2 regions of the Bradyrhizobium sp. UFLA01-814 genome follow, and region 2 is predicted to be linked to the other one. Evidence: predicted binding sites of a transcription regulator. Region 2 holds the regulator's gene; the other holds the start of a gene.
The links. The regulator HrcA, encoded in region 2, represses chaperone genes, less so after heat shock. The targets are predictions, from matches to a motif close to GTTAGCACTCNCNNNNNGNGAGTGCTAAC.
Positions count from the first base shown of each region.

Region 1: PMN64_RS40930 (co-chaperone GroES) is a predicted target of HrcA. The motif match lies at 1,289-1,317, and genes of this name have one in related genera.

Region 1 is NZ_JAQOSR010000271.1:761-4,149, reverse strand. It holds gene PMN64_RS40940 (hypothetical protein) at 129-392, shown strand; gene PMN64_RS40935 (hypothetical protein) at 575-1,093, opposite strand; gene PMN64_RS40930 (co-chaperone GroES) at 1,411-1,707, shown strand; gene groL (chaperonin GroEL) at 1,917-3,389, shown strand, end outside.
Region 2 is NZ_JAQOSR010000008.1:85,283-88,671, reverse strand. It holds gene rph (ribonuclease PH) at 1-703, opposite strand, end outside; gene hrcA (heat-inducible transcriptional repressor HrcA) at 874-1,962, shown strand; gene grpE (nucleotide exchange factor GrpE) at 2,128-2,733, shown strand; gene PMN64_RS04435 (VOC family protein) at 2,782-3,207, opposite strand; gene PMN64_RS04430 (helix-turn-helix domain-containing protein) at 3,276-3,389, opposite strand, start outside.

The DNA.
Region 1 (3,389 bases), on a different contig from region 2:
GAGCGGCGGGTCGCGCCCGCCGTTGATCTACGTCAACGTCACCTCCCCCTTGCCGCTGAAGATAACCTTGGGCCGCATCTGAAGCGGCGCCCTCACCTTTCGGTTCGCGTGCGATGAGGAGGATCACCATGCGTCGGACGAACATTCTCTCGACCAGGTCTGTGACGCTTGCGGGCGTTGCGGCGAGCCTCATGTTGGGGATCGCCGGTGTCGCCGTCAGTTCAGCACCGGCCAAGGCCGTGGTTTACTGCACCTATGTCGGTTATCCGCAGGGTTGCGTGGCGAGGGCGGGCGTCGTGCTCAGGCCGCGTCCGGTGGCGCGCGCCGCGGTCCGTCACAATGCGGGCGGCAACCTGAATGGCGGCGTCAATCGGGTTGGCGTGCGGCGATAAGACAGTTGTTTGCGGCGCCGGATGAATGGGTGTCGCCGCACACGCGGATCGCGAGAGGATCACTCGCGAAGAGAGACCCCTCACCCGGATTGCATCTGGCGATGCAAGCCGACCTCTCCCACAGGGGGAGAGGTGCGCCGACTGTGCGGCGCTATGTCGGCAGATAGCTCGAAGTCCCGCCGTTACGCCCTCGGGGCGCAGCGGACATAGACCATGTTGCCGTAGCGGACCCCGGCGTCCTTGTCGACGAAGCGGGTGATCATGACGCGGCCGTCGAACGAAACGATCTCGCGGTCCTGCTCGCCGGGCGTCGGTCCTGGCGGGCCGATATAGTTCTTGCCGCTCGGGGAACCCTTCAGCCGCAGTTCCTGCGGGGTGGCCTGGTCGGCCAGATGCATGATGACGCCGCCGTTCTGGCCGGCGCCGATCACGTAAGGCTGCTTGCACTGGCCGCGCGCGGCGGCCTCGGTGCGGGCGCGGTCGGCGGGATTCTGGAACGAGGCGAGACCCCAGCGGCCGACGATCTCGTCGGCGCGGATGCTTGCGGGCATTTCGGGGGCTACGCCCGGCTCGGCTGGCGCCGGCTCAGGATTCGACGACAACGACGGCAGGCTCATGCTGCCGCACGCCCCCAAGAGTGTCGTCAGCGCCGAAACAGCCGCGAACCGTGCGACCAATCGCGCGTTGAGTGACCTGATCATATGCATCCCCCGACTATGTCCCGGCCGCACCCGTCCTGCAGCCAAGCGTAAAACTTAAGGCGGAGCAATGACGTCTGACAAAATTACGTCATCGCTACGATTTGGTTTCTGGTCCACCATCCTATATTGGCCTCACCAAGGCCTTAACCCGTTTGCTTGACAGAAACTGCGCCAAGCCATATTTCCCGGCCCACAATTAGCACTCTCGCACCACGATTGCTAAGAGCGCCGGGCGTCCTGCCCAGCGCCGACCGGCCGGCATCCAACGCCGGTCCCGATGAACCGGACCTGAAACCGAGCCTCCAAGAGGGAACGTCATGGCTAAATCCACCTTCCGCCCCCTGCACGACCGCGTCGTCGTCAAGCGTATCGATGCCGAGGAGAAGTCCAAGGGCGGCATCATCATTCCCGACTCGGCCAAGGAGAAGCCGTCCCAGGGCGAGATCGTCGCCGTCGGCCCGGGTGGCCGCGACGAGGCCGGCAAGCTGATCCCGATCGACCTCAAGGTCGGCGACCGCGTGCTGTTCGGCAAATGGTCGGGCACCGAGGTCAAGCTCGACAACCAGGAACTCCTGATCATGAAGGAGTCTGACATCATGGGCGTGCTGGCGTAACGCCTTGGACTCCGAGGGCCGCCGCGCCCTCCGCTGTCATGCCCGGGCAGAAGCGCGTCTTCGCGCTAGATGACCCGGGCATCCATCAATCTTCTGAAGCGATGGATTGCCGGGTCATCTGGCACGAAGACGCACTTCGTGCTCTCGCCCGGCAATGACGAGAAAAACGAGCGACAACCAATCCACAGACATTCCAGGAGTTCAAATCAATGGCTGCCAAGGACGTAAAATTCGCCGGAGAGGCCCGCGACCGCATGCTGCGCGGTGTCGACGTGCTCGCCAACGCCGTGAAGGTGACGCTCGGCCCGAAGGGCCGCAACGTCGTCATCGAGAAGAGCTTCGGCGCTCCCCGCATCACCAAGGACGGCGTCACCGTCGCCAAGGAGATCGAGCTCGACGACAAGTTCGAGAACATGGGTGCGCAGATGCTGCGCGAGGTCGCTTCCAAGACCAACGACACCGCCGGTGACGGCACCACCACCGCGACCGTGCTGGCGCAGGCCATCGTGCGCGAGGGCGCCAAGTCGGTCGCCGCCGGCATGAACCCGATGGACCTGAAGCGCGGTATCGACACCGCGGTCGCGGCCGTGATCAAGGACATCGAGAAGCGCGCCAAGCCGGTCGCCTCCTCGTCCGAAGTCGCCCAGGTCGGCACCATCTCGGCCAATGGCGATGCCGCGATCGGCAAGATGATCGCGCAGGCGATGCAGAAGGTCGGCAACGAGGGCGTGATCACCGTCGAGGAGAACAAGTCGCTCGAGACCGAGGTCGATATCGTCGAGGGTATGAAGTTCGACCGCGGCTACCTCAGCCCCTACTTCATCACCAACGCCGAGAAGATGACCGCCGAGCTCGAGGATGCCTACATCCTGCTGCACGAGAAGAAGCTGTCCGGCCTGCAGTCCATGCTGCCGGTGCTGGAAGCCGTGGTGCAGTCGGGCCGTCCGCTCTTGATCCTCGCCGAGGACGTCGAGGGCGAGGCGCTGGCGACCCTGGTGGTCAACCGCCTGCGCGGCGGGCTCAAGGTCGCCGCCGTCAAGGCGCCGGGCTTCGGCGATCGCCGCAAGGCGATGCTGGAGGACATCGCGATCCTGACCGGCGGTCAGCTGATCTCCGACGACCTCGGCATGAAGCTCGAAAGCGTCACGATCAACATGCTCGGCCGCGCCGGCAAGATCGTGATCGACAAGGAGAACACCACGATCGTCAAGGGCGCCGGCAAGAAGAAGGACATCGACGCCCGCGTCGGCCAGATCAAGGCGCAGATCGAGGAGACCACCTCGGACTACGACCGTGAGAAGCTGCAGGAGCGCCTCGCCAAGCTCGCCGGCGGCGTTGCCGTCATAAAGGTCGGCGGCGCGACCGAGGTCGAGGTCAAGGAGAAGAAGGACCGTGTCGAGGACGCGCTGAACGCGACCCGCGCCGCGGTGCAGGAAGGCATCGTGCCGGGCGGCGGCGTCGCGCTGCTGCGCGCCAAGAAGGCGGTCGGCCGGCTCACCAACCCGAATGCCGACGTCCAGGCCGGCATCAACATCGTGCTCAAGGCGCTCGAAGCTCCGGTCCGCCAGATCTCGGAGAACGCCGGTGTCGAGGGCTCGATCGTGGTCGGCAAGATCCTCGAGAACAAGTCGGAGACCTTCGGCTTCGACGCCCAGACCGAGGACTATGTCGACATGGTCGAC
Region 2 (3,389 bases):
CGATCTTTTGCAAGTCGACCAGACGCGCGACACCTTTGCGCGCCAGCGCCATCAGCCCCAGGAACTCGCCTTCCGAGAACGGCGTCTTCTCGGCGGTGCCTTGCACCTCGATGATCCGGCCGTCGCCGGTCATGACGAAATTGGCGTCGGTGTCGGCTTCGGAATCCTCGGCATAGTCGAGATCGAGCACCGGCGTGCCCTGGTAGATGCCGCAGGAGATCGCCGCCACATTGTCGCGCAACACGTTGGTCTTCAGCATGTTGCGGGTCTTCATCCAGTTGATGCAGTCGGCCAGCGCCACCCAGGCACCGGTGATCGAGGCGGTGCGGGTGCCGCCGTCGGCCTGGATGACGTCGCAATCGACCGTGATCTGGCGCTCGCCGAGCGCCTCCAGATCGACGGCCGCGCGCAGCGAGCGGCCGATCAGCCGCTGGATCTCGACCGTCCGGCCGCCCTGCTTGCCGGCCGAGGCCTCGCGGCGGGTGCGTTCCAGGGTGGCGCGCGGCAGCATGCCGTATTCGGCGGTGACCCAGCCGCGGCCCTGGCCCTTCAGCCACGGCGGCAACCGCTCTTCCAGCGTGGCGGTCACCAGCACATGGGTGTCGCCGAACCTCACCATGCAGGAACCTTCGGCATATTTGACAACGCCGCGTTCCAGCGACACGGGACGCAGTTCATCGGGTGCACGGCGGCTTGGCCGCATGAAATCCTCCAGAAATCCGAGAAAATTGGCTGGCCGTGCTTGTAGGAGGGGGAAGGGGCAGCGGCAAGGGTTTTCGGCCCCGGCAGGGTCCGGTACCACGGGGCCGAATGCATGCTTGTCATCGGCCTCCCGGATCGACAAATTATGCAGTAATTGTGAGGGACTGGAGTGTGACTCACCACGATCCGATTGGCCTGATCGCGCCGCATGCCGGGCTCGCCCAGCTCAACGAGCGTTCGCGCGACATTTTTCGTCAAATCGTCGAAAGCTATCTTGCGACCGGCGAGCCGGTCGGTTCGCGCAACATTTCGCGCCTGATCGCATTACCGCTGTCGCCGGCCTCGGTCCGCAACGTGATGTCGGATCTCGAGCAGCTCGGCCTGATCTATGCGCCGCACACCTCCGCCGGCCGGTTACCGACCGAACTCGGGCTGCGCTTCTTCGTCGACGCGCTGATGCAGGTCGGCGACCTCACCGAGGCCGAGCGTCAATCGATCCAGACCCAGCTTGCGGCCGTCGGCCGCGCGCAATCCGTCGAGGCCGCGCTTGGCGAAGCCTTGACGCGGCTGTCGGGGCTGACCCGCGCCGCGGCGGTGGTGCTGACGCAAAAGTCGAATGCGCGGCTGAAGCACATCGAGTTCGTCCGGCTGGAGCCGGAGAAGGCGCTGGTCGTGCTGGTCGGCGAAGACGGCCAGGTCGAAAACCGCGTGCTGGCGCTGCCGCCGGGTGTTCCATCCTCGGCCCTGACCGAGGCGACCAACTTCCTCAATGCGCGGATCCGCGGCCGGACGCTGGCTGAAGCGCGGCTCGAGCTCGAGACGGCATTGACGCAAAACCGCGCCGAGCTCGATCAGCTCACGCAAAAGGTGGTCGCGGCGGGCATCGCGAGCTGGTCCGGCGGCGAGAACGAGGACCGCCAGCTGATCGTGCGCGGTCACGCCAATCTGCTCGAGGACCTGCATGCGCTCGACGATCTCGAGCGCATCAAGTCGCTGTTCGACGATCTCGAAACCAAGCGCGGCGTGATCGATCTGCTCGGCCGCGCCGAACGCGGCGAGGGCGTGCGGATCTTCATCGGCTCGGAGAACAAGCTGTTCTCGCTGTCGGGTTCCTCGACCATCATCGCACCCTACGGTGACGCCCAGGGGCGGATCGTGGGCGTCCTCGGCGTGATCGGACCGACGCGGCTGAACTATGCGCGGGTGATACCGACGGTGGACTATGCCGCGCGCATCGTCAGCAAGATGCTCGGCGGCTGACCGGAGGGCGATTTCGCTTTCATTTGACGGGTTTTCTTCACCCAGGCCGGAGATCCCAGTTCCCGAGACCGGTATGTTGCGCTTGATTTTCGCCGCCCAAAGCACGATATCCCGGCAAGCAATCCCCAAGATTTGAACCGACGCGAGTTTTCGAGAAGGCAAGCCATGACCGATCCGAACCGGGCCAATGACAACACCGAGAATTCGGCGCCGACGGGTGAGCCCGTGGTCTCGAAGCCCTACATCATGCCTGACGAGCCCGAGGCCGGATCGGCCGAGGCGCTGACCAAGGAACTCGCCGAGGCGCGCGACCGGACGCTGCGCACGCTGGCCGAGATGGAGAATCTCCGCCAGCGCACCCGCCGCGAGGTCGCCGACGCCAAGACCTACGGCATCACAGGCTTTGCCCGCGACGTGCTCGATATCGCCGACAACCTGCAGCGCGCGCTCGATGCGGTGCCGGCCGAGACCAAGGAAGCCGCCGATCCCGGCCTGAAGGCGCTGATCGAAGGCGTCGAGCTGACCGAACGTTCGCTGCTCAACGCGCTGGAGAAGAACGGCGTCAAGAAGTTCGACCCGATCGGCGAGAAGTTCGATCCGAACTTCCAGCAGGCGATGTTCGAGGTGCCCGATCCGTCGGTGCCGTCGGGCACCGTGGTGCAGGTCGTGCAGGCCGGTTACATGATCGGCGAGCGCATCCTGCGTCCGGCCCTGGTCGGCGTCTCCAAGGGCGGCGCCAAGGCCGCCCCGACCGCGGACATCACCGCCTGATCCATCCGATCCCGGCTGCCCGTTTGTGAGCGCGCGGATTGCGCGGGCTCACGGTCGCGGCTTCTCGTGTGCCTTCGGCCAATAGGTGCCGAAGCTCCAGAGATTTCCTTCCGGATCGCGGCAGGCGAAGTCGCGGCTGCCATAGTCGGTGTCTCGCAGTTCCATCTCGATCTTGGCGCCGGCAGCCTTGACCTTCGCGTGCAGCGCGTCGGGATCGTCGACGGCGATATAGATCGATTCGGTGCGGCGGTTGTCGAGGTCGCCGACCAGCCTGCCATATGCGTCGTCACGGCTCTGGCCCAGCATCAGCATCGAGGAACCATAGGCGAGCTCGGCGTGATGGATCACGCCGCCATCGCGGTAGACGACGTGTTCGGTGAACCCAAGCACCGTCGTGAGCCAGTTGGTCATCGCCTCGGCGTCCTTGCAGCGCAGGGTCGGATAGATGCGGGGCGGTTCGATGTCGTGCGTCATGGTCGCTCACCTCCTTGGCTGACGGCGCCATCCTGCACGAGGCAACGCGGCGTCGGCTTGAAGGTTTGTTACCAGTCCGCCAGCCCATCGTCGGCGTGAACCAGCCGGCGGTCGGTCAGCGCCTGGCGGCGCGCCCAGGCGGTTGGCGGTTCGCCCGCGAATTCGACGAACTCGCGGGCGAG